Regions from separate parts of the Erythrobacter sp. 3-20A1M genome, predicted to be linked through region 2. Evidence: predicted binding sites of a transcription regulator. Region 2 holds the regulator's gene; each other region holds the start of a gene.
What was found. The regulator LexA, encoded in region 2, represses DNA repair genes until DNA is damaged. The targets are predictions, from matches to a motif close to GTTCCNCNCTTGTTCT.
Positions count from the first base shown of each region.

Region 1: the regulator LexA is predicted to act here: its motif matches at 2,806-2,821, upstream of F7D01_RS01980 (S24 family peptidase).
Region 3: the regulator LexA is predicted to act here: its motif matches at 6,886-6,901, upstream of F7D01_RS12505 (S24 family peptidase).

Region 1 is NZ_CP045200.1:397,423-407,562, forward strand. Features, by position in the region: gene plsX (phosphate acyltransferase PlsX) at 1-327, opposite strand, end outside; gene rpmF (50S ribosomal protein L32) at 365-544, opposite strand; gene F7D01_RS01970 (MBL fold metallo-hydrolase) at 710-1,354, opposite strand; gene F7D01_RS01975 (cation diffusion facilitator family transporter) at 1,420-2,025, opposite strand; gene F7D01_RS01980 (S24 family peptidase) at 2,084-2,740, opposite strand; gene F7D01_RS01985 (hypothetical protein) at 2,851-3,036, shown strand; gene F7D01_RS01990 (hypothetical protein) at 3,029-3,382, shown strand; gene F7D01_RS01995 (D-2-hydroxyacid dehydrogenase) at 3,386-4,324, opposite strand; gene cysS (cysteine--tRNA ligase) at 4,337-5,779, opposite strand; gene F7D01_RS02005 (hypothetical protein) at 5,822-6,268, opposite strand; gene F7D01_RS02010 (nitroreductase) at 6,328-6,987, opposite strand; gene F7D01_RS02015 (hypothetical protein) at 6,984-7,256, opposite strand; gene cobT (cobaltochelatase subunit CobT) at 7,259-9,085, opposite strand; gene fsa (fructose-6-phosphate aldolase) at 9,096-9,749, opposite strand; gene F7D01_RS02030 (DUF4197 domain-containing protein) at 9,819-10,140, opposite strand, start outside.
Region 2 is NZ_CP045200.1:2,984,016-2,994,155, forward strand. Features, by position in the region: gene F7D01_RS14425 (citrate synthase) at 1-1,197, opposite strand, end outside; gene gltX (glutamate--tRNA ligase) at 1,219-2,655, opposite strand; gene F7D01_RS14435 (ComEC/Rec2 family competence protein) at 2,684-4,870, shown strand; gene lexA (transcriptional repressor LexA) at 4,914-5,600, opposite strand; gene F7D01_RS14445 (molybdopterin molybdotransferase MoeA) at 5,683-6,870, opposite strand; gene moaC (cyclic pyranopterin monophosphate synthase MoaC) at 6,867-7,340, opposite strand; gene F7D01_RS14455 (hypothetical protein) at 7,348-7,536, opposite strand; gene trpC (indole-3-glycerol phosphate synthase TrpC) at 7,708-8,493, opposite strand; gene trpD (anthranilate phosphoribosyltransferase) at 8,495-9,487, opposite strand; gene F7D01_RS14470 (aminodeoxychorismate/anthranilate synthase component II) at 9,484-10,095, opposite strand; gene pip (prolyl aminopeptidase) at 10,092-10,140, opposite strand, start outside.
Region 3 is NZ_CP045200.1:2,552,677-2,562,816, reverse strand. Features, by position in the region: gene F7D01_RS12530 (cytochrome c/FTR1 family iron permease) at 1-1,809, opposite strand, end outside; partial or broken gene F7D01_RS12525 (hypothetical protein) at 1,849-2,091, opposite strand; one part of gene F7D01_RS12520 (IS3 family transposase) at 2,166-3,179, opposite strand; one part of gene F7D01_RS12520 (IS3 family transposase) at 3,182-3,529, opposite strand; gene F7D01_RS12515 (DEAD/DEAH box helicase) at 3,582-5,714, opposite strand; gene F7D01_RS12510 (WYL domain-containing protein) at 5,711-6,568, opposite strand; gene F7D01_RS12505 (S24 family peptidase) at 6,978-7,625, shown strand; gene F7D01_RS15300 (thermonuclease family protein) at 7,633-8,058, shown strand; gene F7D01_RS15295 (DUF5818 domain-containing protein) at 8,049-8,357, shown strand; gene F7D01_RS12500 (hypothetical protein) at 8,357-8,554, shown strand; gene F7D01_RS12495 (hypothetical protein) at 8,588-8,836, opposite strand; gene mobF (MobF family relaxase) at 8,900-10,140, opposite strand, start outside.

The DNA of each region.
Region 1 (10,140 bases), 530 kb from region 2:
CGCGCCGGTATTGCCGGCGCTGACCGCGGCCCCCGCCTTGCCTTCCTTCACCGCGTTGACGGCCAGACCCATGCTGGTGGATTTGGCCCGGCGCAGTGCGCGGGACGGCTTCTCGTCGCCGCCGACGACATCCTCGCAATGCAGGATTTCGGACGCCGCACGCAGATTGGGGTGATGTTCCAGCGCCGCTTCGATGCGCGCGCGGTCGCCGACCAGCAGGAACTGGAAGCGGTCGTGATCCCGGCGGGCGAGAGCCGCGCCGTCGATCATCACGCGCACGCCTTCGTCACCGCCCATCGCGTCGACAGCGATACGCGGCAAAGTCATGGCGCTCTCCTGATTATGGGGCCGGGGCCCCGGATCGTCAGAGGCTCGGCGCGAGAACTTCGCGACCGTTGTAGAAGCCGCAATGCGGGCACAGATTGTGCGGGCGCTTGAGCTCGCCGCAATTGCTGCATTCGTGGAAGGCCTCGACCTTCAGCGAATCGTGGGAGCGGCGATTGCCGCGACGATGCGGCGATACTTTTCTTTTTGGGACAGCCATGGCGGCACCTGTTCCTGCGAAATACGTCTAAATCTATGTCTTGGACCGCTTAGGCGAAGGCCGGAGCGCGCACAACCCATGGGGTCGGACGCCCTTAGAAGCCCAGCCGAGCGGGGAAGCAGCGCCCTATAGCGTGATTCCGGCGCAATGCAACCGGTTCGAGCCCTAACCTGCCAGCGCAGCGTCGCCCACGAAGGGATTGCTCTGCCGTTCGCGGCCGAAGGTGCTGGTCGGGCCATGGCCGGGAATGAAGGTGATATCGTCGCCCAGCGGCCACAGCTTGCCCGTGATGGCGTCGATCAGATCCTGGTGATTGCTCATCGGAAAGTCGGTGCGCCCGATGCTACCCTGGAACAGCACGTCGCCCACGATCGCAAAACTGCTGGGCCGATGGACGAAGACGACATGGCCCGGCGTGTGACCGGGGCAATGGAACACATCGAGCGTCAGTTCGCCCACGGTCACCTGATCGCCGTTTTCGAGCCAGCGGTCGGGTTCGAAGGGCTCGCCCGGCGTGCCGAAGCGCGCCGCATCGTCCGCGAGGCGGGCGATCCAGAACCGGTCCGCCTCCTGCGGCCCCTCGATCGGCAGGCCCAGCTCCTTCGCCAGCACACCCGCCTGCCCGCAATGGTCGAGATGACCGTGCGTAATCAGGATCTTCTCGAGCGTCACTCCGGCGCGCTCCACGCCCGCCTTCAACCGGTCCAGATCACCGCCGGGATCGACCAGCGCACCGCGCATGGTCTTCGTACACCAGATCAGCGAGCAGTTCTGCTGCAACGGGGTGACGGGGATGATCGCGGCCTTCATCGGCGGCTGGGTCTGGCTATCGGGCATGGGCAACGATGTGGCCGCAGGTCCGCCGCGATGCAAGCTCAGACGGTCCGTCGAGCTTGGCGGACCTCCGACACGATCTCGACCGCTTCGCGCAAGACATACAGCCCGATCGCCGCACCTACGATCAGGTCGAAATAGCCGATTCCGGTCGCGAGCACGGCCAGGCCGCTGGCGATGACCGCGGCATTCGCCACCACGTCCGCCCGGGTGAATATCCACGCTGCGCGCAGATGCACCTCTCCCCGGCGATGCGTTGCCAGCAGACGCAGCACGATTACGTTCACCACCAGCGCAATCGAGGCGACCGCGATCATCCAGGGCCCCTCTGGCGCGGCCCCCGCAAAGAAGCGCCGCGCCACCTCCGCCAGCAGCCCTAGGCCAAGTGCGAACAGCGCGATGCCGCTGCCCAATGCCGCATTAGCCTTGAAGCGGGACGATGCGCCGATCGCCACCAGCGCGATTGCGTAGACGGCAGCGTCCGAAAGCATGTCGAGCCCGTCGGCGATGAGCCCGGTCGACCCGGCGCGCAGGCCGCTCGCCAGTTCGACGACGAACATTACCGCGTTCAGCGCCAGCGCGATACGCAGCGCATGCTTCTGCGCAGCCGTTTCCAGCGCGGGGGGCTCGCATCCGCAATCGCTCATGCGTAAGGACCTTGCATTGCTGGCGGCGCGCCGCGGCCGAGGAGGAAGTGGGCGCGGATCATAGCCGCCCGCCTTTCCAGACCACACGGCCGACCACCTCGACCTCGCTCAGATCTACCTCCAGCGCGGGATAGGCACGGTTCTCGCTCAGCAGAGTTATCCGCCCCTGCCCCGCCAGCGCCACCCGCTTGACCAGCAAGCTGTCGTCCATCCGCACGATATGGATCGCATCGCGCAGCGGGCGCGGGGTGCGATCGACCAGAATTTCGTCGCCCTTGCGGAGCAGCGGCTCCATCGAATCGCCTTCCACCGTCAGCACCGACAGCATCCTGGGGTCGAAGCCATTGTCGCGCAGCCAGCGGGCGGAGAAGCCGAAATGGTCGAACGGTTTCTCGCCCTGCGCGAATTGGCCTGGTCCTGCCGACGCGGCGATCCCCAAACGCGGGATGGCGACGAAGGATTTATCCGCCTTTCCGCCGCCCGCATAGGAATTTTCCTCCCGACCGCCCAGCTCGCTTTCCGCCACGCCAAAGAATTCGGCCAGCCGCCGCCGGTCGCCTTCCTCCAGCTTGCGGGGACTGCCCTTGCGCACGAACTGCTGCAGATAGCTGGGATTGCGCCCGATCATTTCCGATAGCGCGGCAAGGCTGGCGCGCTTTTCCTGCGCCAAGGCGAGCAGGCGCTCGCGCGGTTCGGATGATGGATCGGACGTCATGATCGTCCACCCTCCCTATCAGTAGGAAAAATCCTAGACAAGTAGGATTTCGAGTGGAACGAATCAGAACAGAACAGGAACACAGATTCGCAGCCTTCGGAGATCCTTCCATGCTGATACGCCGTATCGAGCGATTCCTCAGGGAATTCGACATGCCCGCGACCAAGTTCGGTCGCCTCGCCGCGCACGATCCGCGCTTCGTGCTCGACCTCAGGAACGGGCGCGAACCGCGCAGCGGCACCGTGTCCCGGATCGACCGGTTCATGACCGACTGGCGGAGCGCGCGCCATGCATGAGGAACGCCCCCTCCCCCGCCGCCCGCGCGCCCGTCGTACCCCCGCCGACCGCCTGCGCGCCGCGCTTCTCGCCCTGGCCGATGGTCACGGGATCGTTCGCGCGCATCGAGAAACCCCTTGGGCCAGCATCACCTTCGCCGGGGCGCGGCACCGTGTGGTGTTGTGTTTCGAAGGCGCGGAAGCCATCGCGGCAGGCGAGCAATTCAGCGCCGACCTGCCCGAACACGAGTTCACGATCCCCGGCCAGCTGGTCGCCGATGCCACCGTTGTAGAGGTGGACCATGTGCTGCTGCCCCAGCCGCGCCTGACCGTGACCGCCGAGCTACTGCTGCTCGAAGATGTCTAGCCGCTAATACCCAAGCGACAGGTCGAAGCGCGGCTCGAGCGGTTCGCCCTTTACCCAGCGATGGCAGTTCTCGACAAAACGGGTCGCGGCGCGTTGAAACATCCTGGTCTGCGCGCGGCCCGACAGGTGCATGCTCAGATGCGCGCGCTCGACATCCCATAGCGGGTGATCGGCGGGCAGCGGCTCGGGCGTCATCACGTCGAGAAACGCCCCGCCCAGCCGCTTTGCCTCCAGCGCGTCGATCAGCGCGGGCTGGTCGATCACGCTGCCGCGCGCGATGTTCACCAGGACGGCGGTGTCCTTCATCGCGGCGAGTTCGGGCGCGCCGATCATGCCCTCGGTCTCCGGTGTCGCGGGCACGGCGAGGACGATCCAGTCGAACGCGCCCAGCCGGTCGCGCCATTCGTCCGGCCCCAGCGCGTTTTCGCCGCCGGAGCGCCGGACGACCGTGACCTCCATCCCGAACGCCCGCAGCCGCGGTTCGATCAGCCGCCCGATCGCGCCGTAGCCGAGCAGCAGGACCCGCCCGCCTTCCAGCTCCATCTTGCCCGGCGAATCGGACAGCCATTCGCGCGCGTCGCGCGCGCGGACCACGTCGTCATAGCCCTTCGCATGGACCAGCATCCCCATCACGACATATTCGGCGATGGTCACGGCGTTGATCCCCGCCCCGTTGGTGACGGTGACGCCGCGTGTCCGCAGCAGGTCGAGCGGCAGGAAATCGAGCCCCGCATAGATCGAGCTCAGCCATTCCAGTCGCTCCGCGCGCCGCACCGCCTCCAGCATGATCGCAGGCTCGTTATGATCGAACCAGCCGATCTGCGCCTCTGGTGCCAGCGCGTGCATTTCCTCGACCGAGGTGAACCAGCGCGGTTCTATCTCAGGGGGGAGCTGCGGCTCCACCAGCGGGCGCACGAGCGCGGACAGGACGGCGATGGTCATTTTCTTTACTGGTCAGCCCAGCTTCCATTCCCAGCCGAGCGGGTCACCGTCCATAACCTCGACCCCCTTCGCGATCAGCTCGTCACGGATGGCGTCGGAGGCGGCGAAGTCCTTCTCCGCGCGCGCGGCCTTGCGGCGGGTGAGCGCGTCCTCGATCTCGTCCTCGCTCAGTTGCGCATCCTTCGGCCGGATGCGCAGATCGGAGCGCGCAAGGTCGAGCAGGCCAAGGCCGAGCACGGCATCCATTTTCTCGATCGCCGCGCGCTTGGCACCGGCATCGACTTTCTTCATCGCGAGCGCTTCCTCGAGAGCGGTCAGCGCGATCGGAGTATTGAGGTCGTCCGTCACCGCATCTTCGAACTTCGACAGCGCGGGTTCGAACTTCGGGTGCATTTCGTCGACCTTGTCGGCACCGTGCAATGGGGCCGCCAGCAGCACCATTCGCTTCAACCGCGTCAGCGCCGCGCCCAGTCCTTCCCAGGAGAATTCCAGCTCGCTGCGGTAGTGCGCCTGCAAGCACATCAGCCGGTAGGCGAGTGGGTGATAGCCCTTGTCGAGCAGCAGTTGCAGGCGCAGGAACTCTCCCGACGACTTGCTCATCTTGCCCGTCCGGTCGACGAGAAAGTTGTTGTGCATCCAGATGTTGGCACCCGAATGTGAGGCCACATCGAGCCCGCCGCAGCCGCAATAGGCCTGGTTCTGCGCGATCTCGTTCGGGTGATGGATCTCGCGGTGGTCGATCCCGCCGGTATGGATATCGAACGGGAAGCCGAGCAGCTTGCCGCCCATGACCGAGCATTCCAGATGCCATCCCGGCGCGCCGCGGCCCCAGGGCGAATCCCACTCCATCTGCCGCGTCTCGCCCGGCGGCGTGGTGCGCCAGATCGCGAAGTCGGCGGCATTGCGCTTGCCCTCGACCGCGTCGATCCGTCCTTCTCCCTCCTCCGTCACGGCCCGCGCCAGCTTGCCGTAATCCGCCACCGTCGACACATCGAAATAAAGACCGGAATCGAGCTGATAGCAGTGCTTGTCGGCGATACTTCGCGCGAAATCGAGCATCTCGCCGATATAGTCCGTCGCCACCGACCATTCCGCGGGCTGCCGGATATTGAGCGCTTTCACATCGGCCCAGAATGCTTCGGTAAAATGGCGCGCAATGTCCCAGATCGACTGCGCATTCGCCGCCGCCGCCTTCTCCAGCTTGTCCTCGCCCGCATCGGCATCGTCGGTCAGGTGGCCGACATCGGTGATATTGATGATGTGGGTGAGCTTGTACCCCTTCCAGCTCAGCGTGCGCCCCAGCACGTCGGCAAATACATAGGCGCGCATATTGCCGATATGCGGATAATTGTAGACCGTCGGTCCGCAAGTATAGACCCGCGCCTCGCCCGGATGAACGGGCGTGAACGTCTCGATCTGGCGGGTCAGCGAGTTGAATAGGCGCAGGTCGCTCATGCGCGTGCGATGGAGCGCCGTTCGGTGCGGGTCAAGGCGGCTCTAGCGCGCCGCCTGCTCGCTGCAGAACGCCGGATTGTCCGCACCATCGCCGAACGCACAGCCGCGCTTGATCTCGGCCCGGATCCGTTCGCACGAATTCTGGATATTGCACGGCGGTCGTGTCGCGGTGGAAATCTGGTTGCATTGCCCGGACAGCGCCTCCGCCTTCTCGCGACCGATCTCCGCAAGGCACGAGCCAGCGACCGGCTTCGCGTCCGCGTTGTTCAGCTCCCTGCTGGCGACGTTGTATTCTTCGGTAGTCGGCGAGGCGGTGGGTGCAGGCTCGGCGGTGTCACTCGACTCGAAGCTGGTCGTCGTCACCTCGGCGGGCGTGGCAAGTTCGGTAGGCTGGGCCAAAGGTTGCGCATCGCCCCGTTCCTGCGATCCACACGCCGCCAGACCCAGCGCCAGGGACGCAAAAGTGAACATCGGAACGGTACGGCGCATGGGGGAACCTCCTTTTCGCGGTTAAGCGAGCATGTGCTTCAGGGGTTCCAGCTCAGGCGCTAAAACCCCTCGAACCGCACATGCTCATCCAGCGGCACGCGGCAGCGCTCGAAGGAATTCACCGCTGCGTCCGGATCGCGATAGCCGATGGCCAGACCGCAGAAGAGCATGTGCGTCTCGCGATCCACGCCCAGATGCTCCATGATCGGACGGGCGAAATAGGCCATGTATTCCTGCGGGCAGCTGTCGAGCCCCTCGCCGCGCAGCAGCAGCATGATCGTCTGCAGCCACATGCCGACATCGGACCACTGCGCCTCCTTCATCAGGCGCGGGAAATAGCACAGCAGCAACGCGGGCGCGCCGAAGCTCTCGGTATTGCGCGCCATCGCCGCGGCGCGCCCCGCCTTGTCCTCGCGCGCGATGTCGAGCGATTCGAACATCGCCGCAGACAGCTCGTAGAGGCGCGTCCTGTAGCGCTCATCCCCCTTGGGCGCGTCCCAATCGTATTCGGGCGGCGCCATCTGCGCGGCGCGCAGTTTCTCGCGCAAAGCCTCCAGCGGCGCGCCGGTCAGCACCGTCGCTTCCCATGGTTGATAGTTGCACCCCGAGGGCGCCCAACGGGCGGTGTCTAGAACGCGATGAAGCACCTCGTACGGTACCGGCCTATCGAGAAACGCGCGGACGGAGCGGCGCGTGCGGACAGCGTCGGCAACGTTCATCGAAAGATAGCCGCCAGAATGAAGGCGAGACCAAGACTCATACCCAACATGCTGACCCGTTTCAGTTTGTTTGCGGTCATATGTTTCGGGGGCGGATACGCCTCAAGTTGCCGTCTTTCCTCGAAATATTTTTCATCCGCTCCAGCCTTCAATTCAGAAAGCCGCTTCTGCCAGCCGACAACACCTTTCACATCTCTTTCGGGTCTTCGATACCCTGAGTAGGAAATCGCGACCAAGGCGACTCCAAACATCAGGAGCGACCAATCCATCGCTACCCCTCCACCTCGAACAAGTCCGCCAGCTGCTCGATGATCGTGCCGCCGAGCTGTTCGACGTCCATGATCGTCACCGCGCGCTTGTAATACCGCGTCACATCGTGACCAATGCCGATGGCAACGAGCTGGACCGGGCTCTGCTTCTCAATCCAGTCGATCACGCGGCGCAGATGGCTTTCGAGATAGCCCGCACTGTTCACGCTGAGCGTCGAATCGTCCACCGGCGCGCCGTCGGAGATGACCATCATGATGCGCCGGTCCTCGGGCCGGGCGAGCAGGCGGGTGTGCGCCCATAACAGCGCCTCGCCGTCGATGTTCTCCTTCAGCAGCCCCTCGCGCATCATCAGGCCGAGATTGCGGTGCGCGCGGCGCCACGGCTCGTCCGCCTTCTTGTAGATGATGTGGCGCAGATCGTTCAGGCGGCCCGGCTGCGCCGGCTTGCCGTCGGCGAGCCATTTCTCGCGCGCCTGACCGCCCTTCCACGCACGGGTGGTGAAGCCAAGGATTTCCACCTTCACCCCGCAACGTTCCAGCGTGCGGGCAAGGATATCCGCGCTGATCGCGGCGATCGAGATCGGGCGGCCGCGCATGGACCCCGAATTGTCGATCAGCAGGCTGACGACGGTGTCCTTGAACTCGGTATCGCGCTCGCGCTTGTAGCTGAGCGAATGGCCGGGGCTGATGACCACGCGGGCAAGGCGCGCGGCATCGAGCAGCCCCTCTTCCTGGTCGAAATCCCAGCTGCGGCTCTGCTGCGCCATCAGGCGGCGCTGGAGCCGGTTGGCGAGCCGCGTGACGATCGATTGCAGCCCGGTAAGCTGGCTGTCGAGATATTGCCGCAGCCGGTCGAGCTCGGCGGCGTCGCACAGTTCGGGTGCCTCGACCACCTCGTCGAAGGCGGTGGTATAGGCGCGGTAGTCGAAATTCTCGGGCTCGTCGGTCCACGGGCGGTTGGGGCGCACGGGCATCATGCCCTCCTCCCCATCGTCGCCCGGATCGCCTTCGGCCATCTCCTCTTCGCCGGAAAGCTCGCTCTCGCCGTCCTCGCTTTCGCCCTCCTCCCCGGCCTCGCCCGCCATTTCGGCGCTGTTAGGCTCGTTCCTGTCGCCGCCTTCGGCCTCGTCCTCGCCGTCGTCCTCGGGGGTTTCGCCCTCGTCTTCGTCGCCCCCCTCGCCGCCGTCGTCGGGCGCCTCCTCGGGCAGTGTCAGTTCGAGATGGCGCAGCATGTCCAGTGCGAGCGACTGAAAGGCGGACTGGTCGGATAGCCGCTCGGCCAGCCCCTCGAAATCGCCGCCCGTCCGCGCCTCCACGAATTCACGCACCATATCGACGCCGGCGCGGGCGCGCTCGGGAACCGGCTGACCGGTTAGCTCCTCGCGCAGCATCAGCGAGATGGCGGTCTGGAGCGGCACTTCGCTTTCGTTCTGCGCGCGCACGATCGGATCGCTGGCGACACGCAGCTCGGTCGCTGCGTCGAGGTTCGCGCCTATCCCACTGTAATTGTTCGTGCCGAGCGCCTCGTAACGAACCTGCTCGATAGCGTCGTAGACCGCGCGCGCGACCGGCTCGGACGGTGCGCCCCTGCCGTGCAACGCCTCGTTATGGTGGCGCTTTCTGAGCGCGAAGCTGTCGGCGAAGCCGCGCGCCTCCTGCACCTGTCCGGCGGGCAGGTTGCGCCCGGGCAGCGGCACGCGGAAATTGTTGCCGCTCGCCGCCGGGCTGTCCGCGCTCCACGCGACGTCGACCTCTCGCTCGCGCGACAGGGCGCGGGCGCCGCCGGTCAGGGCACGCTTGAAGCGGTCGAGAGGGGTTTCTTCGGACAATTCGTGCGGCTTACAGGATTGACTGGCCGGTCTTTTCCCAATCGGCCAGGAAGCCCTCGATCCCCTTGTCGGTCAGCACGTGCTTCACCAGGCCATGGATCACCTTGGGCGGCGCGGTCATCACGTCGGCGCCGATCAGCGCGCATTCCAGGACATGCGTCGCGTGGCGGATGCTGGCGGCGAGGATCTCGGTTTCATAGGCATAATTGTCGTAGATCGTGCGGATGTCGCGGATCAGTTCCAACCCGTTCGCCCCATTGTCGTCGTGACGGCCAAGGAACGGCGAGACGAAGGTCGCGCCGGCCTTTGCGGCGAGCAGCGCCTGGTTGGCGGAGAAGCACAGCGTGACGTTCACCATCGTGCCGTCCTCGGTCAGCGCCTTGCAGGTTTTCAGCCCGTCCATCGTCAGCGGCACCTTGATGCAGACATTGTCCGCGATCTTGCGCAGCTTTTCCGCCTCTTTCATCATGGTGGCGTGGTCGAGCGCGACCACCTCCGCGCTGACGGGTCCATCCACCAGATCGCAGATCTCCTTCGTCACTTCCATGAAGTCGCGGCCCGACTTGGCGATCAGGCTGGGATTGGTGGTGACGCCGTCGAGCAGGCCGGTTTCGGCAAGCTCGCGAATCTCGGCGATTTCGGCGGTGTCGGCGAAGAATTTCATGGGTAGCTGGGCTCCGGTTGATACGAGTCACGCCCGCTCTAACCGAGCCGGCGCGCACCCGCCACCCCGCTAGAGCGCCTGCGCGCCGCCGAACACGGCAATGATCGCCGGGTTGCGCGTGGATGCGGGATCGGCACGGATCGCGGCCTCTTCGCGCCCGATCTCGGTCCAGATCGCGTCGTTTACGCTGCCCGCCACGCGGTTGGCCACGCCAGCGACATCGACACCGGTGAGGCTCGACAGCGCCCGATCGACCAGCGGCTCGCGCGAGACGCGCATGGCCTGCGCCAGTTCGGGCACCATCGCCTCGATCAGCCCATTGCCGAGATCGGCGCGCAGGAAGCTGGTCGCGGCGGTCGGGCCGCCGGTGATGAGATCGACTGCACCCCGA
Region 2 (10,140 bases):
CATTTCGTTCCACTGTGCGACCCAGCCAACGGTACGGGCGAGGGCGAACAGCGCCGTGAACATGGTGGTCGGGAAACCGATCGCCGACAAGATGATCCCGGAATAGAAGTCCACGTTCGGGAACAGCTTCTTTTCGCGGAAATAGTCGTCGTTCAGCGCGATTTCCTCGAGCTGCAATGCGGTTTCGAAAACCGGATCGTCGACCTTCAGCGCGTCGAAAACCTCGCGGACGGTCTTCTGCATCACCGTCGCGCGCGGATCGTAGTTCTTGTAGACCCGGTGGCCGAAGCCCATCAAGCGGAACGGATCGTTCTTGTCCTTGGCCCGCTCGATATAATGCGGGATTTTGTCGGGCGTGCCGATCTCGTGCAGCATATTGAGCGCTGCCTCGTTCGCACCGCCATGCGCCGGACCCCACAGGCAGGCGATCCCCGCGGCGATACAGGCGAACGGATTGGCTCCCGAAGAGCCCGCGAGCCGGACGGTAGAGGTCGAGGCGTTCTGTTCATGGTCGGCGTGGAGGATGAATATCCGGTCCATCGCCTTTTCCACCGCCGGGTGCAGCTCGTATTCCTCCGCCGGCACGCCGAAGGTCATGCGCATGAAATTGCCGGTATAGGACAAATCGTTCTGGGGCTGCATGAACGGCTGCCCGATCGAATACTTGTATGCCCAGGCAGCGATCGTCGGCATCTTCGCGATCAGGCGATGCGAGCTTATCTTGCGATGCTCCGGGTCGGAGATATCGGTGCTGTCGTGATAGAACGCCGACAGCGCACCCACCACGCCGCACATGATCGCCATCGGGTGCGCATCGCGCCGGAAACCCTGATAGAACTGGCGCAGCTGATCGTGCAGCATCGTATGGCGCGTGATGGTGTAGGTGAAATCGTCCAGCTCGTCCTGCACCGGCAGCTCGCCATTCAGCAGGAGATATGCCGTTTCCATGAAGCTGGATTCTTCGGCCAGTTCGCCGATCGGATAGCCGCGATGAAGAAGCACACCCTCTTCACCATCGATGAAGGTCAGCGCGCTCTCGCACGCCGCGGTGGACTTGTAGCCCGGGTCGAAGGTGAAACAGCCGGTGGAGCCATACAACTTGCGGATATCGACCACGTCGGGGCCGCAAGACCCCTTCAGAACGGGAAAGTCATGATTTTCGCCTGCCAGTTCCAGTGTTGCGGTCTTGTCCGCCATATTGGGCCTCCTTAGTCTGGTTTATTCGCTCAACGCTCGGGCCTGTGCGTCGATCCGGGCAAGGGATTCTTCCTTGCCGAGCAGAACGAGCACATCGAAAATTCCGGGCGAAACGGTCGTGCCGGTGAGAGCGGCGCGCATGGGTTGCGCCAACTTGCCCAGGCCGATTTCCAGCCGTTCAGCAAGCGATTTGGTCGTGGCCTCCAGCGCCTCGGATGTCCAGTCGTTTTCCGCTGCCAGGGCCTGCGACACCTCGCTCAGGCGGGCGCGCGCTTCGGCGTCGAGCAACCCTTCCGCCTTCTCGGTCATTTCGAGCGGTCGGGAGGTGAAAAGGAACGCGGCCGAGGCGGCCAGTTCGTTCACGTCCTTCGCTCGCGGTTTGAGGAAAGGCATCGCCTGCCGAAGCAGCTCCGCATCGGCTTCCGTTCCGATCCGTTTGGCCACCAGTTTCGCGAGGCGGGCATCGTCCGCCTCGCGGATATAGTGCCCGTTGAGGTTCTGGAGTTTCTTGAGATCGAAGCGGGAGGGGCTCCGGCCAACGCCCTCGAGCGTGAACAGCTCGATCGCTTCCTGCCGCGTGATCTCCTCGCGATCGCCGTGGCCCCAACCGAGCCGCAGGAGGTAGTTGAACAAAGCTTCGGGCAGCACGCCCAGCTCGTCGCGGTACGCCTCGACCCCGACGGCCCCGTGCCGCTTCGACAGCTTGGCACCGTCGCTGCCATGGATCAGGGGTACATGCGCATAGACCGGCTCGCGCCAGTCCTCTCCCATCTCCTGCATGGCGCGGATGATCGGCAGCTGGCGGAACGCGTTGTTCAGGTGATCGTCGCCGCGGATGATGTGCGTGCAGCCCATATCGGCGTCGTCGACGACCACGGCCAGCATATAGGTCGGCGTGCCGTCGCCGCGCAGGATGATGTAGTCGTCGATCTCGCTGTTGGCGACGCGGACCGTGCCCTGCACCGCGTCCTCGATCACCGTCTCTCCGTCGACCGGCGTCTTGATGCGGATGGTGTAGGGCATGCCGTCTTGCTCGGGGCCCGGCTCACGGTCCCGCCAGCGCCCGTCATAGCGCAAGGGCTGCTTGTTGGCGCGCTGCTCGGCGCGCATCGCCTCCAGCTCCTCGGGCGTCGCGAAGCATTTATAGGCGTGCCCTGCAGCGAGAAGCTGGTTCGCCACCTGCGCATGGCGCTCGGCGCGCTCCGACTGAAACACCGGCGCTTCGTCGTAATCGAGCCCGAGCCACTCCAGCCCGTCGAGGATCTTCTCGATCGCGTCCGGGGTGGATCGGGCGCGGTCGGTATCCTCGATCCGCAACAACGCCTTGCCGCCATGATGGCGGGCGAACAGCCAGTTGAACAGCGCGGTACGGGCACCGCCCAGATGCAGATAGCCGGTCGGTGAGGGGGCGAACCGCGTCACCACCGGGCTCGCTGAGGCGCTGCTGTCGCTTGCCATGGGGCGAGCCTTCCTTTCAAATCACGTAATGGCCAGCAGCAACGTACCGAATGTGCCGATGGGGGCGGGCCCCGGCCCGGGGGATGCTGCAGCGCAGCACGTGCCTTGGCATTCGCGCGTGCACTTGTCCAGCATCGCCACGAGACTCGATTCGGCCCTGGGCAATGCTGGTTTCGATCGTGCACCGTGGCTGGCCGTCGTTCTGGCCGGTGGGATCGCGAGCTGGTTTGCGCTTCACAGCCGGTGGGAATGGGGCGCGGCCATTGCAGCGGCTCTGCTGCTGGCGCTGTGGGGGTGGGCGATTTCGCGTAACGAAACGCGCGAGTATCTCGGACGGGCGGTAATGATCGCCGCGCTGGTCTTTGCATTCGGTATCGGCCTGGTCTGGGCGCGTTCCGCGACGGTGGGCGCCGAGCCTCTCGCCTACCCGCGGGTGGTGACCTTACAGGGCAGGGTGCTGGAACGTGAAGACCAGCCTGCCCGCGATCGAAGCCGTCTTACCCTGGCATATCGCGACGCTCAGGACGGTCACGCTCGCAAGGTCCGGGTGAACGTGCCGCTGCTCGCCGACAATGCGCCGCCGGACGAGGGAGATATCGTTCGCCTTCGCTCGCGCCTCATGCCGCCTGCCCCACCGCTCGTGCCCGGAGCCTACGATTTCGCGCGAACGGCCTGGTTCGAAGGGCTTGCTGCGACGGGCTCGGCGATAGGGGAGATCGAGACCTTATCGGTGGGCCAAATCGAGGCCGATCCGTTCAGCCGCGCGCAGCGGCATCTTTCGCAGCATGTGAGGGGGCAGTTGGGCGGATCGGAAGGAGCGATCGCAGCGGCCTTCGCGAGCGGTGATCGCGGAGCGATCGCCGAGCGGGACGAGAGCGCCATGCGCGATGCCGGGTTGACGCACCTGCTCTCGATCAGCGGTCTGCATGTGAGCGCGGTGATAGCTGCTGCCTATTTCCTCGCATTGCGCATCTTGGCCTTGTGGCCGTGGCTCGTCTTGCGCGTGCGTCTCCCTGTGATGGCTGCCGCCGTGGGTGCCTTGGCCGGGATCGGTTACACCCTGCTGACCGGGGCCGAGGTGCCCACGGTGCGCAGCTGCGTCGGAGCAGTGCTGGTACTACTGGCGCTGGCGCTGGGGCGCGAACCGCTGAGCCTGCGCATGGTCGCGGTCGCCGCGAGTGTGGTCATGTTGGCATGGCCGGAGGCGCTGGTCGGGCCGAGTTTCCAGATGAGCTTCTCGGCCGTCATCGCGATCGTGGGGCTTCACAATGCAGGGCCGGTCCGGCGCTTCCTCGCACCGCGCGACGAGGGCATGGCGAGGCGGTTCCTGCGGCACCTCGCCATGCTGCTGCTGACGGGTTTCGTCATCGAGATCGCGCTGATGCCGATCGTGCTGTTCCATTTCCATCGGGCCGGACTTTACGGGGCGTTCGCCAATGTTCTCGCCATACCGCTGACCACTTTCGTCAGCATGCCCTTGATCGCGCTCGCGCTCGCGCTGGACATCGTGGGCCTGGGCGGGCCGGCGTGGTGGCTAGCGGGCTGGTCGCTCGACCTGCTGCTGGCGATCGCGCATTTTGCCGCTTCGCAGCCGGGTGCGGTCAAGCTTGCCCCGCAAATGAGCGGTCTCACGATCGCGCTGTTCGTGCTGGGCGGCTTGTGGCTCGCCTTGTGGAGCGGTCGCGGCAGATTGCTTGGCCTCCTGCCCGTGACCCTGGCGCTCGGTCTTCTTGTGATGACGCCTGCGCCCGATATCCTGATCGGGCGGGATGGCCGCAATGTGGGCATCGCGGACGAGGAGGGCAGGCTCGTCATGCTGCGCGAGGGGCGCTCCGGCTATGCGCGGGACACGATTGTGGAACTCGGCGGCAGGGGAGCGGAGACGGTCGGCATCGACCATTCGGCCCTGGCGCGATGCAGCCGCGATTTCTGCACCGTCGAGCTCGACCGAGGGGACCGGCACTGGAGCATCCTCATGGCGCGCAGTCGCGATCTGGTGTCCGAAAGAGCGCTGGCCGCCGCATGCGAGAGAGCCGATATCGTCGTGGCCGACCGCTACCTGCCCTATACCTGCCGCCCCCGCTGGTTACTGGCCGATCAGCGCTTTCTCAGCCGTAGCGGGGGTCTGGCGCTCTATCTCGACGACCGCCGCGTGGCTACGGTGGCCGACGGGCAGGGCGAACATGGCTGGTGGCGCGCGCCGCGAGACAACTGATCCCGAGCGCGTACCGCGTAGACGCACGCTCGACCGGAAACCCTCAGTGATAGCGCCGCAGGAGCCCCGCGAGCCGACCCTGGACCTGCACCTGAGCCGAATCGTAGACCTGCGATTGATATGCGGAATTCGCGGGATCGAGACGAATGCGACCGCTGTCCTTGTGGAGATACTTCAGCGTCGCTTCCTCGTTGTCGACCAGTGCAACCACGATCTCTCCATCGCGGGCCGTGTCGGTCCGGCGGATCAACGCGTAATCCCCGTCGAAAATACCCGCCTCGATCATCGAATCGCCCGATACCTCAAGCGCGTAGTGATCGCCGGGGCCGAGCAGCGCCGCCGGGACCGGCAGGCTCTGGTAATCTTCCAGTGCCTCGATCGGCGCACCTGCCGCGATGCGCCCGTGCAGCGGAATCTCGATGACGTCGTTAGCAGGTTCGGGTGCCTTGGCGGAAGCGGCCTTCGCCGAAGTGACCACATCGTTCGCCGCCTGCGGGGTACCACCGCCCACGGCATCCTCGGGCTGCTTGAGAATTTCCAGCGCCCGCGCGCGATTGGGCAGGCGGCGGATGAAGCCGCGCTCCTCCAAGGCGGAGATCAGGCGATGCACGCCCGACTTGCTCTTGAGGTCAAGGGCTTCCTTCATCTCCTCGAACGACGGGGAAATCCCGGTCTTCTCCAGCCGCTGCTGGATGAAACGGATCAGCTCGTGCTGCTTGGCGGTGAGCATGGACAGGCTCCTGCATCGTTGTTCCAATCATCCGCCTACCGGCGAACGAATGTGGAACAATTAGGAAACAGATGGAGCGCCGTCAAGCAAAAGCGCCATTTCCGATCCAATAGGCGGGCACCACCGATCCGGCGCGCACACGTTCGCCGTCGATCGGGCGGTCGATCAGTGCGTCGGCGTCGGCCAGTGCCTCCAGCGCGCTGCTATCCTGTTGACCGAGCGGAAGAAGCGCCTCGCCATCCCATCGTGCCCGGAGGAACTCGCGCCGCGGGCCGCCACCGGCGAGTTCTTCCGCGAGGGGCAGCAATAGCGGCTTGGCAACCGGATGCGCCGCACCGGCCAGCTTGCGCAAGGCTGGCAACATGAAGTGGAGGCCGGTGACGAAGCTGGAGACGGGGTTGCCTGGCAGGCCGAGCACCAGCTGACGATCGCGCTGCGCCACCATCAGGGGCTTTCCCGGCTTCATAGCGACGCGCCAGAAGGCGATCTGCGCCCCGGCTCGCTCCAGCGCGGGGCGCACCAGGTCGTGGTCGCCCACCGAGGCACCGCCCGAAACCACCAGCAGGTCGGCATCGGAATGGCTTTCGAAAGCTTCGACCAAAGCATCGATGCGGTCGGGGATCGGATCCTCGACCGCGACCGAGCAGGGAACGTGCGATGCCATGGCGCGCAGCATGGCGGCATTGCTGGCAGGTATCTGGTGCTCTGTGCATTGCGAGGGGTTGCGCGCCAGTTCGTCGCCGCCTTCGAGCAGCGCGATCCTCGGCTTCATTCCGACTTCCAGCGCCGCGTGACCGCCGGAGCGTGCGAGGGCGATCGCGGCGGCACCGATGCGCGACCCGGCGTGCAGCAGCGTGTCGCCTTCAGTGAAGTCGAACCCGCGCCGGCGGATATGGCGCGCATCGGGTCGGTCGTTGGCCGACAGGGCATCGCCGTCGCGGGTTGCGTCTTCCTGCAACAGCACGGCATTGGCACTGCGCGGCATGATCGCGCCGGTCGATATTCGTATGGCCTGGTTCCCGGTTAGCGAGCCGTCGAACGGCGCGCCGCACCGGCTTTCGCCGACGATCCGCCATGGACCGTTTCCGGCGACGGCGTAGCCATCCATGGCAGATAGGTCCGCGGAAGGTTGAGTCCGGCGCGCGGCCAGCGGTTTCGCCAGATAGCGCCCCAGCGCGTCATCGACGCCGAGCGTTTCCGTCCCGAGCGGCTTCACCAGCTCGAGCAGGCGGGACTGCGCTTCTTCCAATGGGATCGGCGGAGTGTTCATTCCGGCGCGCGCCACTCGCCCGACTTTCCCCCGCTCTTCGAGAGCAGGCGTACGCCCTCTATCACCATTGCCTTGTCGATCGCCTTGGCCATGTCGTAGATCGTCAGCAGCGCGACGGAAACCGCGGTCATCGCCTCCATCTCCACGCCGGTCTTGCCCGTCAGCGAGGCGGTCGCGTCCACCCGGATCGCATCGTCCTCGAACGCGAACGCCACGCTCACCGCGTCGAGCGCGAGCGGATGGCATAGCGGGATCAGCTCACCGGTCCGCTTCGCCGCCATGATCCCGGCAATCCGGGCGGCGGCGAGAACGTCGCCCTTGGGCGCATCGCCGTTGCGAACGGCCGCCAGCGCTTCGGGGGACATGCGGATGCGACCGGTGGCGACCGCGACCCGCGCGGTGGCGGACTTGCCACCGACATCGACCATACGCGCGTGGCCATGCTCGTCGAGATGGGTGAGTTCGGCCATCGGCCTCCTAACGCCTCCGCCTGTTCGACCAGATGGCGATTGCCAGACCGGCCAGCAGCAGGACCGCGCCCCACATTGTCCACTGGCGATCGTAGGCCATGAAGCTGCCAAGAAAGGCGATGCCCTGACCCTGAAGGATCCACACCGTCCCCATGGCCATCATCAGCAGGCCGACGAGCGTACCGAGTAACTTCATAGTGTCTCTCCGGATCCGGCAAGTCCTACAGGATGGAACACTTGGAACACAGTCCTGGGCTCGGAAAATCTTCCGCAGGATGTGCAATTCGGACGCGGTGCGGACAGGATCGAACGGGCGGTCATGACGGCGATCTAGCCCCATGAGGCCACAGTAGGACAGCTTGCGCGCTCAGCCATGCAGCAATGTGCGCGTAGCCGCCTCTACATCGTCCTGCCGCATCAGGCTTTCCCCGACCAGGAAGCATCGTACCCCGGCATCGGCCAAGCGCTGGCAATCGGCGTGGGTGGTTATCCCGCTCTCCCCGACGATCAGGGCACCTTCGGGTGCCAGGGCGGCGAGGCGTTCGGTAACCGCAAGATCGGTCTCGAAGGTGCGAAGGTCTCGGTTGTTGATCCCGATCAGGCGACTTTTCAGCAGCTGCGCGCGGGCTAGTTCATCTTCGTCGTGAACCTCGACCAGCACGTCCATTCCCAGTTCGGTGGCCGCAGTCTCGATCTCGGTCATCTGCCCGTCGGACAGGGCCGCGACGATGATCAGGATCGCGTCGGCCCCCATTGCACGGGCCTCCATGCATTGCCACGGATCGACCATGAAATCCTTGCGCAGCACGGGCAGGTCGCAAGCCGCGCGAGCCTCGACGAGAAAATCCGCGTGGCCCTGGAAATAAGGTTCGTCGGTCAATACGGAAAGGCACGCCGCGCCTGCAGCCGCGTAGGCGCGGGCATGATCGGCGGGGCGAAAGTCCGGTCGGATCAGACCTTTAGAGGGCGAAGCTTTCTTGATTTCCGCGATGAGGCCGAAGCCGGTCGTGGACTTTTCCCGCAGCGCTAGTTCGAACCCGCGCGGTGCTGACTGCACGGCGATCTTTTCGCGCAGCTGGTCGGGCGAAGTTTCACCCTTCCGCCGTGCGACTTCGTCACGCTTTGCGTCGCATATCTCGATCAGTTTGTTCATCTCAGGCCGCCATCGCGATCCAGCGGTCGAGCAGCGCCTCGGCGTCGCCGCTGTCGAGCGCCTCAGCAGCGCGGGTCGCGCCTGCGCGCCAGTCCGACGTTGCCCCGGCGACGAGCAGCGCACCGGCGGCGTTCAAGCAGACCGCGTCGCGATAGGGGCCGGGCGCGCCTGCCAGCAGAGACTTCAACGCCTTCGCGTTGTGGACCGCATCGCCGCCGCGGATCGCCTCGATCGGGGCATGGGGCAGATCGGCCTGCGCGGCATCGACGCGGCTCATCTCGTAATCGTTGCCACGCACGATCGCCACCTCGTTGCCGCCCGCCAGGCTCAGTTCGTCGAGCCCCTCGTCGCCGCTGACGATCATGGTCCAGTCGCTGCCGAGCCGTGCCTTGGCCCCGGCATAGATCGGAACATAGGCGGGCCGGGCGATGCCGATCAGCTGGCGCGTGACGCGCGCGGGGTTCGACAGCGGCCCCATCAGGTTGAATATCGTGCGCCGGCCGAGCCGCTGCCGGATGGGCTGGATGCGCGCCATCGCCGGGTGGTGGTTCTTCGCGAAGAGGAAGCAGATGCCGATCTCGGCCAGGGTCTTTTCGGCGGTGCGTCCGGCCGCCTCCATGTCGAGGCCAAGCGCCTCCAGCGTATCCGCCGCACCCGACTTGCTGCTCGCCGCGCGATTGCCGTGCTTGGCCACCGGCACGCCGCAGGCCGCGACGACCAGGCTGACCGCGGTTGAGACGTTAAGCGTGTGGTGTCCGTCGCCGCCGGTCCCGCACACGTCGATCGCCCCTTCCGGAGCATCGATCGGGATCAGGCGGGCGCGCAGCGCGAGCGCCGCACCCGCGATTTCGTCCGCCGTTTCGCCGCGATCGGAGAGGTCGGTGAGGAAGCGGGCGATCTCTTCCTCCGATGGCTCTCCGTCGAGGATCGCGCCGAAGACCTGCTCCGCCTCCGCTTCGGTCAGGTGGGGCTCTGCGCCGGGAAGCTTGGTCATGCGGCCTTGCCCGCCGGGTTCACGGTCTCGATCCTGCAAAGGTGGAGGAAATTTGCGAGCAGGGCGTGGCCGTGTTCGGTCGCGATGCTTTCGGGATGGAATTGGACGCCGTGGATCGGCAACTCGGCGTGGCAAAAACCCATGACACTGGTGCCGTCGAGCCCCGGCGTCTCGCTGGTCGCGTTGACCCGCAGCACATCCGGAATGTCTTCCACCACCAGCGAATGATAGCGCGTCGCGGTGAAGGGGGAGGGGAGATCGGCGAACACGCCCGTCCCGGCATGGTCGACCGGACTGGTCTTGCCATGCATCAACCCGCCGCGCACCACGCGCCCGCCGAAGTGCTGCCCGATCGCCTGATGGCCGAGGCATACGCCGAGCAGAGGCATCGCCGCATCCGCGCAGGCCGCGACCAGATCGAGGCTCACCCCTGCCTCGTTCGGGGTGCAGGGGCCGGGAGAGATCAGCACGCCCTTCGCCCCTGTCGCCAGCGCCTCGCGCGCGGACAGCGCGTCGTTGCGCTCCACCCGTACCTCGGCCCCGAGTTCCATCAGGTAATGGACCAGGTTGAAAGTGAAGCTGTCGTAATTGTCGATGACGAGGATCACGCCGTCTTGCCCGCCAGCTCGTCCGTCGCTCGTACCAATCCGTCG
Region 3 (10,140 bases), 430 kb from region 2:
ACCCTTGCCCGCGAGCACCACTGTCAACGCGGCCATCAGCCAGGAGCTGTAGCGGAAGAAGCTGGCGATCGGCAGTTGCCGGCTGTACCGCAGCATCGTCCACGCGAGGCCGGCGAGCACGAGCACGGCGGCGACCGTTCCAGCAAGCATTGCCGCTCCGTTGCCCTGCGACCACAAGGCGGCAAAGAACAGGATCGTCTCGAACACCTCGCGGTATACGACGACGAAAGCGAGGCCGAACAGCAACCAGCCCGACTGGCCGCCCAAGGCCCTGGCGAGCTTTTCCTGAATATACCTCTGCCACTGGCCGGCCTGCGCCTTGCCGTGCATCCAGATGCCCACCGACAGCAGCACGACCGCCGCAAACAGGGAGCCGAACCCTTCGGTCAGCTCGCGGCTCGCGCCGCTGATGCCGATCGCATAAGTGGCCACCAGCCAGGTCGCTCCTCCGGCAACGAGAGCGCTCGTCCAGCCGCCGTGAACGTAGCGCAACACGTCCTTGCGGTCCGCCTTCTCCAGAAACGCCAGCATCGCCACGACGATGAGCAGCGCTTCGAGGCCTTCGCGCAACAGGACGGCAAACGCGCCGGCGAACGTGGTGACGGCGCTCGACGCGCCGGGCGCGAGGGCGCGCTCGGCGTCATCGAGGAGCGTATCGATTGCTCCCGCCTGCGTCGCCAGGGCATCGGGCGCTATTCCGTCGCCGATCGCTGCCCGGAACGCGCCCATGCGCGTCTCGATATTCGCCATCAGTCCGGCGTCCTTGGCGCTGAGCAGCGGCTCGATGGGTTCGAAGCCGTCGAGATAGGCCGACAGAGCGAGCGCCTTGGCCCGTTTCCTGTCTCCGGAGCGGTAGGCGTCGACGCTTTCGCCGAGCCTGGCGCGGGTCGTGGCGATGGCTTTGCCGGCATCGCCCGAAGGCCGCGCCGTCACGGCTTCGGGATGGCCGCGGAGATAGGCCATGACGGCATCGGCCCGCGCCTGTCCGATCTGCTCGCCCAGCGCTTCGGGGGTGGTCGTGACCAGAGCCTTGAGGTCGGGAATTCTGGCGCGAATGTCGGCGCTGCTCTGCCACAACGTTTCGCCGCGGCGGACATCGGCCTGTGAAAAGGCGAACGCTCCGGCGCGGAAGGCGAGCGCCCAGCGATCCTCGGCAGAAAGGTCGCGAAAGCTCTGCATCGCGGTGCCGTCGATCCCTTGAGAGATGACCTGCTCGAGTGCCGCGAGGCTGCGCTTGCGCGCGCGGGCGGTGTCGGTGAACGCAACGGGCGGCGTTTCGAGCCCGGCAGCATCGGGTCCCTTGCCGTTGCCGCTCGCGCCATGGCAGGCGGCGCAATTATCGGCGAAGAGAGCAGCACCACGCGCGACGTCCGGCGCCGTCGAAGGCGCGACCGGGACGGGATAAGCCTCGAGCAGAACGCCGGAGATCGTCTGAGAGGTCGCAGCTATCCGCGCCGCTGGAGCTTTCGCGGCGATCTGGTTGCGCAGGACGCGCGCCTCGCGGACCAGCTCGGCCTTCTTCGGCCGGTCGGGCAGTGCACCGATCTCGTCTGCGATTGTGGCCGCGAACTCCTGCATCTCGGCATATTCGCCCTCGCTGGCGATCTTGCCCCCCGACACCGCGCCCTCGTAGTCGACCGCGATGTAATCGAGGAGCTTCCACGTGGTGCCGACCCTTTGCGCGGTTGCCGGATCGAGCGTCTGGGCTGCCGCAGGCGACGCCGTGAGCCCCGAAGCTACGACAGAGAGCAGGATTGCCAGAAACACGCCCAGACGGCGCACCATGAGATTCGATCCGAGACTCGTCATGTGGCGCGCCTACACCCTGAAGTCGCTACAGGGTCAAGGCTATTGCGACGCATTCTTAGAATGGACCTCGACCAATGTGGCGGACGAACCTGACGCTTCGGCGAGATCGCGCAGTGCATGCCTCACGATCTGCCATCCGCCAGACAGACCGAGCGCCGCCATGATCGCGGCGACGATGAGATCGGGCCAGGCCGTGCCGGTCCCGAATACACCCGCGGCAGCGGCAACTACGGCCACGTTGCCGATGGCGTCGTTGCGCGAGCAAATCCAGACTGAACGCCGTGTCCGTCGTCAGAACATTCGGCACAACTCGCGGCGTAGATTAGCGGAGTGCGGACCTCGTCAGGGGGTTGATGTTAGGCGGCGAACTTGCGGTGCTGCAAGCGCCGATGTTCGATGGTCTGTCGCTTGATCCTTTCGCGCAGTTTGATGATTGCCGGAGCCCTGCCGAAGTAGGCGTCGGCAGGCGTCACATTGGCCAGGCTCTCGTGGTATCGCTGGTGATTGTAGTGCTCGACGAAGGCCTCGATGTGAGCTTCGAGGTCGCCGGGCAGGAAGTAGTTTTCCAGCAAGATGCGGTTTTTCAGGGTCTGATGCCAGCGCTCGATCTTGCCCTGGGTCTGCGGGTGTAGCGGGGCACCGCGCACATGGCTCATCTTCTGGGCCTCGATGTATTCCGCCAGTTCGCCGGCGATGTAGCTGGGGCCATTGTCCGACAGCAGCCTTGGCTTGTGCAGCACCGTGGCGCTGTCGCAGCCCGATGCGGCCAGTGCCATGTCCAGCGTGTCGGTCACGTCCTCGGCGCGCATGTTGGTGCACAGCTTCCAGGCGATGATGTAGCGTGAGAAGTCGTCGAGCACGGTCGACAGGTACATCCAGCCCCACCCGATAATCTTGAAGTAGGTGAAGTCGGTCTGCCACATCTCGTTCGGCCGGGTGGTCTTGGTGTGGAACTGATCGGCGGCCTTGATCACCACATAGGCCGGGCTGGTGATCAGGTCATGGGCCTTCAGAAGGCGGTAAACCGTGGCTTCCGACACGAAGTAACGCCTTTCGTCGGTAAAGCGCACCGCCAGCTCCCGTGGGCTCAGCTCGGACTGCTCCAGTGCCAGTTCGATGATCTGATCAAGGATGTCAGGCGGGATCCGGTTCCACACGCGGCTCGGTGCCGATGGCCGATCTTCCAACGCCTCCGGTCCGCCTTCGAGGAACCGGTCGTACCAGCGGTAGAACGTCCGGCGTGCGATCCCCAGCTTGTCGAGGGTGAGCTTCGCCGGCAGATGCGACTGCTCGACGATCCGGATGATCTCGAGCTTCTCGGATGCGGGATATCTCATTCGTCGTCGCCCCCATCCGCGATCATGCTTTTTTTGAGCAGACGGTTTTCGAGCGTCAGGTCGGCCACGCATTCCTTCAAAGCGCGGGCTTCGCGGCGCAGGTCCTGCACCTCGCCGCTGGTCGCGGCACGAGCCGTGTCACCCGCCAGGCGCCGCTTGCCCGCTTCCATGAACTCCTTCGACCAGGTGTAATACAGGCTCTGGGCAATGCCTGCCTTGCGGCATAGTTCAGCAATGCTGTCTTCGCCACGCAGCCCATCGAGCACAATGCGGATCTTGTCTTCGGCCGAAAAATGCCGCCGGGTCTGCCGCCGGATGTCCTTCACCACCCGCTCAGCAGGGGCCTTGGCAGGCGATTTTTTCAAGGAGGATTGGGGCTTCATCTTCGTTCCTTCGTCACTGCGACGAAGCCCCAATCCTCCTTAATTCACAACCTCAAATCTGTGCCATTGGCGCTGACGGGGAACACTGGACGACGGACGGCGTGTCAGCGAATACACACTCCTCAGGGCGAGAGAGGCGCTCGATCATGGCCGTGGCGTAGGTGAACGTGTCTTTGAAGAGACGAGGAGGAGCGAGATCTGCGGCCACCTCCGCCTTCCGGGGGACTGGGGTCGCATAGTCACCGAAAAGGGCGGCGAACTCATCGTCTAGGGACAAGTGGGTCGCAGCCTCCGCAGCCCGCGCGTCCATCTGCACCTCGAATGCGTCGGCGCCGATCCCTGCGGCGACGGCCTCGGCGACCACGGTCTCCTCTCCCTCGGTGTGCCCGGCGCCTAGGAAAACCGCCGGATCCCCGACCCCCTCCTGAGCCGCCACATCCTTGGCGACCAGCTTCTCGAGCACCCACATCTGGCGAACCTTCGGATGGGTGCTCTCCCCGACGAAGTAGGTGATCTGGGGTGGCCGGTCCTGTCCGTATCGGTCGATGCGCCCGTTCCGCTGCTGGAAACGCAGGAGAGACCAAGGCAAGTCGAAGTGGATTAGCCGGTGGCACTGAAAGTGCAGATTGAGTCCCTCGGACGCCATGTCGGAGGCGATCAGGATCCGGACCGGGGACCGCTCCTGCCCGAATGCCTCAATCACCTGCTGGGTCCGGACGTCCGCCTCGACGCTGCCCCCGTCGACCCGGGCCACCTGCTCCTCCGATAGACCCAGATCCACCCGCAGCCGCTCAGAGAGCCAGGAGACGGTGGCAATCCGTTCGGAGAAGATCACAAGTCTGTCTCGTGGGTCTCTTCCGGTCCAGCGCAGGTCGCGCAACAGCTGCAGGAGATCCTGATACTTGCTGAAAGCATCGGTATCGATTGCATCTACCTGGCCTGCCAGAGCCAGTAGCCGGTCCCGGTCCTCCAGAGTGCCGCGGGCAGTCCCATTCTCGATTCCCCGGATGCGCCGCTCAAGGGTTTCACGGCAGGCAGCCGGGCTCGAGAAGATCGCCTTGGCGAGCGTCGTCCGGAACAAGTCGATCGCACGTCCCCGGGACGACTCCTCGTCCAAATCGAGATGCAGGTCCGCGACGGATTGATAAGCGAGCTCCTCCTGGGGGCTGAGCGGGAAAGAACGGCGGAACAGCTCCCGCTTCGGAACCTCGCGGCCGATATCCGCGACCACCTCGGGGGAGGACCGAAACCGACGCACCACCAGATCCTCAATGTCGCTCCGGTGCAGGCGGGACGGGTCGGGGACTCGGGTCGGGTCCAGCATCTCGATCAGGCTGGCGAAGCTCTCCTGGGACCCGTCGTGCGGGGTAGCGGTCAGCAGAAGGAGCGAGTCGGTCCGGCGCGATAGAAGCCGGGCCAGATCGGCTCGTTGGGAGTTTGTCCCCGTCGTATTTTTTCGGACCGCAGCGTTGTGGGCCTCATCAATGATGATCAAGTCCCAGTAGGAGTGCCGGATCGCGTCCCGGATCTGCGCATCCCGCTTCAGTGTGTCGATCGAGACAATCGACCGGTCGAACTGGTCGAAGACGTTGTAGTGGGCCGGAATCCGGTTCCGCATCCGCCGGATCGCCGCGCTGTCGAGCCGGGCAAGCGGGATTGAAAAGCGGGTCCAGAATTCCTTTTGGAACTGGGTCAGCATTGCCCGGGTGGTGACCACGAGTATCCGGTTCGCCCGCCCACGCAGAGCCAATTCGGAAGCGATAAGCCCGGCCTCCAGCGTCTTTCCGAGGCCAACATCATCTGCGATCAGAAGCCGGACGCGATCCTGCGCAAGCGCCCGCTCAACCGGCAGATGTTGGAACGTCAGGTTATCGATCGCCGCTCGGCCAAGTGTGATGGGGCGTCGGGTCGTAGTCGGCGTGTGGCGGAATGCCGCCTCGATATGCAGCTTGATGTCATTGAGCCCCGGGGACGTGTCGGGGACGAGGTGGACCCCGGTCGGATCCAGCACGCGTGCATCCTTCTCAAGGTTCCAGACAAACCGGGCCTCCTTGTCGCGAACCAAACCGGAGAGGCCGCGACAATGTACTTCGCTGTACCCAAGCTTTAGCGTTGAGGTGCCGAGCACCTTCCAAGTCGCTGAGCGCAGCTCGATTACGGCCCCGGGCTGAGGTGTGGAATTCATAGGGAGCCCCCCGTGATTTCGGCCCGATTAAGTAGAATTATCTGCTGATCCTGCGGACGCCGGGCAGCCGGGTCGGTATCGAGCCCGAGCCGCTTGAGCGCGTAATAGAGGAGCGCGCGCTTGACCGGAATCACGGCCTTGCCGCCTTCCATTCCGTAATCGAGCTCGATCACCTTGCGCTGCCCGGCGCTCAGTTCAGGGTGGGGCGCGATGACGAGGTCAATATCACTGAGCCAATCATGATCGCGCGAAGCTGTCCCCTCGCTAGCCTTGCTCGCCCGCGTTTCACCGATGCGGGACAGGACGAAGTCCTTGAACTGCCCGCTACGGACGCAATGCGCTCGGGCGTGCCACCTGAACCCGTCGAAGACCAAGGCATGCGGCGCGATCCAGCGCCAAGACGGCTCCGGCGAGGACATCGACTGGTAGAGGACTTCGAGTGCTTCCTTGCGCTTCATCGCGGTCACAACCGCTCGGAGAATGGGGGCAGACACACCGCGGGCAGGTGTTGGCGCGCAAGCAAACCCCGGAACGCTGCCGATCCAGGCATCGTCGGGAGTAATGATCCCGTCAGCGATCGACCGGATTTGAGTGAGATACCGCTCGGCGTCAGGCTTATGGAAGATTGGCTTGAAGGAAGAGCTTCGCACATAGGTCCGTGCGCTTTTGTCGTAGACCATGTTGGTCTCGGCTAGCCCCAGATATCTGTTGAGATCGGCTGACGCCTGATTGATCGAAACCCCGAATGTCTCGACGATGTCGCTTCGGTTTACGTGGCCTTCCCAGAACAACCGGAATTCAATGAATTCCAGCCTGCTCTCGACCCCTCTTCGTAATCTTGATTCGACGTCCATGCCCCGTAGCCCCCACAAAAGCTGGACTGACCAGTTTCTGTATGGGCACACCTACTGGACGGATGTAATTAAAGCAATGCGAATCTAACCCGCCGACACGTCAACACGATCCGAGAGCGTGGACGCAACTCCCTCTGTAGACGCGAGAAAATTAAGGACGCGTTGCGTCGTCTTGCGCCTCGGCCGACGCCCTTCGCGAAGATCCTGAACAAACCGTGGGTCCCCGACTGCCTGCCTACCAAACATGCTGGCCTTCGTACCACTTCGCGCCAAATAGCCCTCAATCTGGTCCAGGAGCTCCATCGCCTTCGACTCGCTTTCCGCTTGTGTTCTTGTTATGTTCTTATTAGGAAGACTTCCTAGAGTCTAGGATCGAAATTCCTAGACGGATGCGATAGGACCCGCAGCGATGGAAGATGCACGCAAAGCCCTGGACGATCTGATCCAGCAACGAGGCTGTAATTACTCCTCAATCTCCCGCCTTCTTGGACGCAACGCGGCCTACATCCAGCAATACATCCGCCGCGGCAGTCCCCGGCAACTGGACGAGCAGGACCGCTCTGTGCTCGCCCGCTTTTTCGGAGTAGACGAGAAGATCCTCGGTGCGCCCGAACGGCGATCCGGCCCGGTCGTCGAACTGGTCCATGTCCCGGTTCTCGATGTCGAAGCCTCGGCGGGGCACGGCGCTTTGGCCGAAATGGAATCCAAATGCGCCCAGTTCGGGTTCGACGAAAAGTGGCTGCGCCGTCTGACCGCAAGCAAGGCGACGAGCCTTTCGATCATCGCCGTGCACGGGGATTCGATGGAGCCAACGCTGCATGACGGCGATGAAGTAATGGTCGATCTCAATGATGGGCAGTCGCGGCTGCGCGACGGGATCTATGTTCTGCGCATGGACGACATGCTCAGCGTCAAGCGGGTCGCAATCGAGCCGCAAGGCAAGCGGGTCTCGGTGCTTAGCGACAATCCGGCCTATCCCAGTTGGCGCGGACTGGAGAAGCGGACGATCAATATTGTCGGCCGCGTGCTTTGGTTCGGCCGCGCGCTCGCTAGGTAGCTCGCCAATGCTTGCCCTCCTCGCTGCCTCGATCGTCGCTGCCGGCCAGACCTTTACCTGCACACCCACGCATGTCTGGGATGGCGACGGACCCATATGGTGTGCCGAAGGCCCCCATGTCCGCATCGCCGGGATCGCCGCGCGCGAAATGGATGGAACATGCCGAACCAACCAGCCCTGCCCCGACGCGTCGGCTATCGAAGCGCGTGACGCTCTCGTCGATCTTCTTGGCGGCCCTCGCGGGACCAGCTCGACAGGGCACGTCGTGGTTCGTGGACCGAGATTGACATGCCGGTCGGAAGGTTCGGCCGGCGGCAACCGGACGGCTGCCTGGTGCCGACTGCCGAACGGAGCCGATCTCTCCTGCTCGATGATCCAGACACGCACGGTGCTGCGTTGGGATCGCTACTGGAAAGGGCCTGCATGCCGCTAAGCCCGGAGCTCTATCTGACAGGCCGTCTTGTAGAAGGCCCCTTCGGACTTGAACTGCATTCAGGCGGCGGCGTGTGGGAGCTCGACACCGGGCGTGGAGCACGTCGGTTGCTAGGACGCGAAGTGGAAGTCTGCGGACGCCGCGCCGGGTTCAACGAGCTCATCTGCGATCAGATCTGGCCAGCAGGACAACCCCGCCCTCCTCGCTCCAAATTCAATGTAGAACTTCTCTTGGCGTGCAGTGTCGTGGGCTACGGTTTGATCGCGTTCCTCCTCGGCCTTGTTGGACGTCTCGGCTGATGCTGAGCGATTGGGAACTCTGGGCCTGTGCCAACCAGGTTCTGAAATCCCACGGTGAGAATGCACCGCTTCATGTCGCCGAGCAGATCGGCGCGCTCGCGCTGGCGCAGGACGAGGCGGGCATTGCCACCTGGAAAGCCATCGCCAAACGCGTGGCAGAGCTGATGGGAAAGGATCGCCCGACGCGCCTTCAATAAGCCAGTATTACCTCAGCCACATCTCAATGCTGGTCAGCCCATCGGCGAGAGATCGCCCGGAAAGAGAGTGGGCTGAGAGCTCCTGCCGGCATTCCCCTCTCCTTCGAGCTCCAAACCCTGCATGCGTTCGACCAGGTGGCGCGCGAGATCGACACGAGCATTGCGCTGGATTCGCGGGTCGTCAGCACCGAGCCCGACAAGCGTTGCTTCGGACGCAACCGCAAGCGCGACCTCGATGTGCGTAAACAGGATCTCATCGGCGATTCGGGACATGCTCGCCATGAGAACAAAAGAAGAACTAATAGTCAACTGGTGCCATATGGACCTATGCGGATAGACGCTGCGTCAGATCCCGATTTCGAAGGGCTTGGTGATCGAGCGATCGAGCTCGGGCGGCTCGCGGGCCGGTTCTTGCGAACGATCGGGCGCCTTGCCCTTAGCCTGGCCGGTTGCTGCCGCATCGCGCAGCTGATTGACCGTTTCGAGCGCTGAGCGTTTCATTCCCGGATTGCGCTCAACAGCTGCTTCGAGCTTGCCCGCATTGTCGACAAACAGGGTCAGACCATCGCGCAGGCGGGTGATCGTCACGAGAAATGTCTGCTGGTTGGCAAGATTGCGTTCGCGGCTGTCCATGACGGCAATCCCGCGGTCAGAGGTTAGACCCTGCGCCATGTGCGCATTGAGCGCGTAGGCAAGATCAAGACGCTCGAGCATGGGGTCGCGCAGCCCCAGCCGGTGTTCGGCGCCAAGGGAGGTTTTCACCATAACACCCTTCCCATCAACCGCCACGATGCGCGCCTGATCGGCGTTGAGCAGTCCGCGCTTGTGATCCGTCGCCGTCCAGCGGATGCGGTCGCCGTCGTGGATCTCGAGTGGGCGAACCTCAAACAGGCGCAGCGGATCCTGCTCACCCTGCGGTCGCATCTGGCCCGGCCGGAATTCAAAGCGCTTGCCCCGCTCGTTCTGCAGCATCACGCGTTCGCGGGTCGGATCGGTTTCGATCACGTCATAGCGGCCCTTCTGCAGCCCCTGCCCCCTTTGCCGACGATCGACTTCGAGCACCATGCCGGCCGCATAGCTGCGCGAATAGCGCATTTCCTCACGCGTAAGGTTGACGCGCGACAGCACAGTGAGACCCAAGGAACCCGGTCCCAATTCGCCATTGGCCTTGAGCCCGATTTGGACTGCTTCATTCACCTGTCCGCGCAAATTGCGACCCGAGGCATAGATAGCGGTCACCTCCCGCTCTGCAGGCGAAAGCGATAGCCAGGCCGCCGCGGCGTCGACGGCAGCTGTATTTCCCGACGCGACGACATGCGGGCCAAGGTGTCGCAAGGCCTCATCGATATGTCCGCCCTGCGCTGCATATTGAGCATCGCGCAGCGCCTTATCGCGGGCCCGGAGATTGGTGTTCATGGTGGCCGTTTCGACGCCTGCTTGCTGCATGACGTCGAAGGGTTTGCCCGCATCGACAGCGCCCAATTGCTTCCTGTCCCCGATGCTGGCGAAGCGGTCTAGCTGGAGCAGGTTGGCGAGGCGCACGAGCTTTTCCTTGTCGGCATTGCTGACCATCGAGGCTTCGTCGA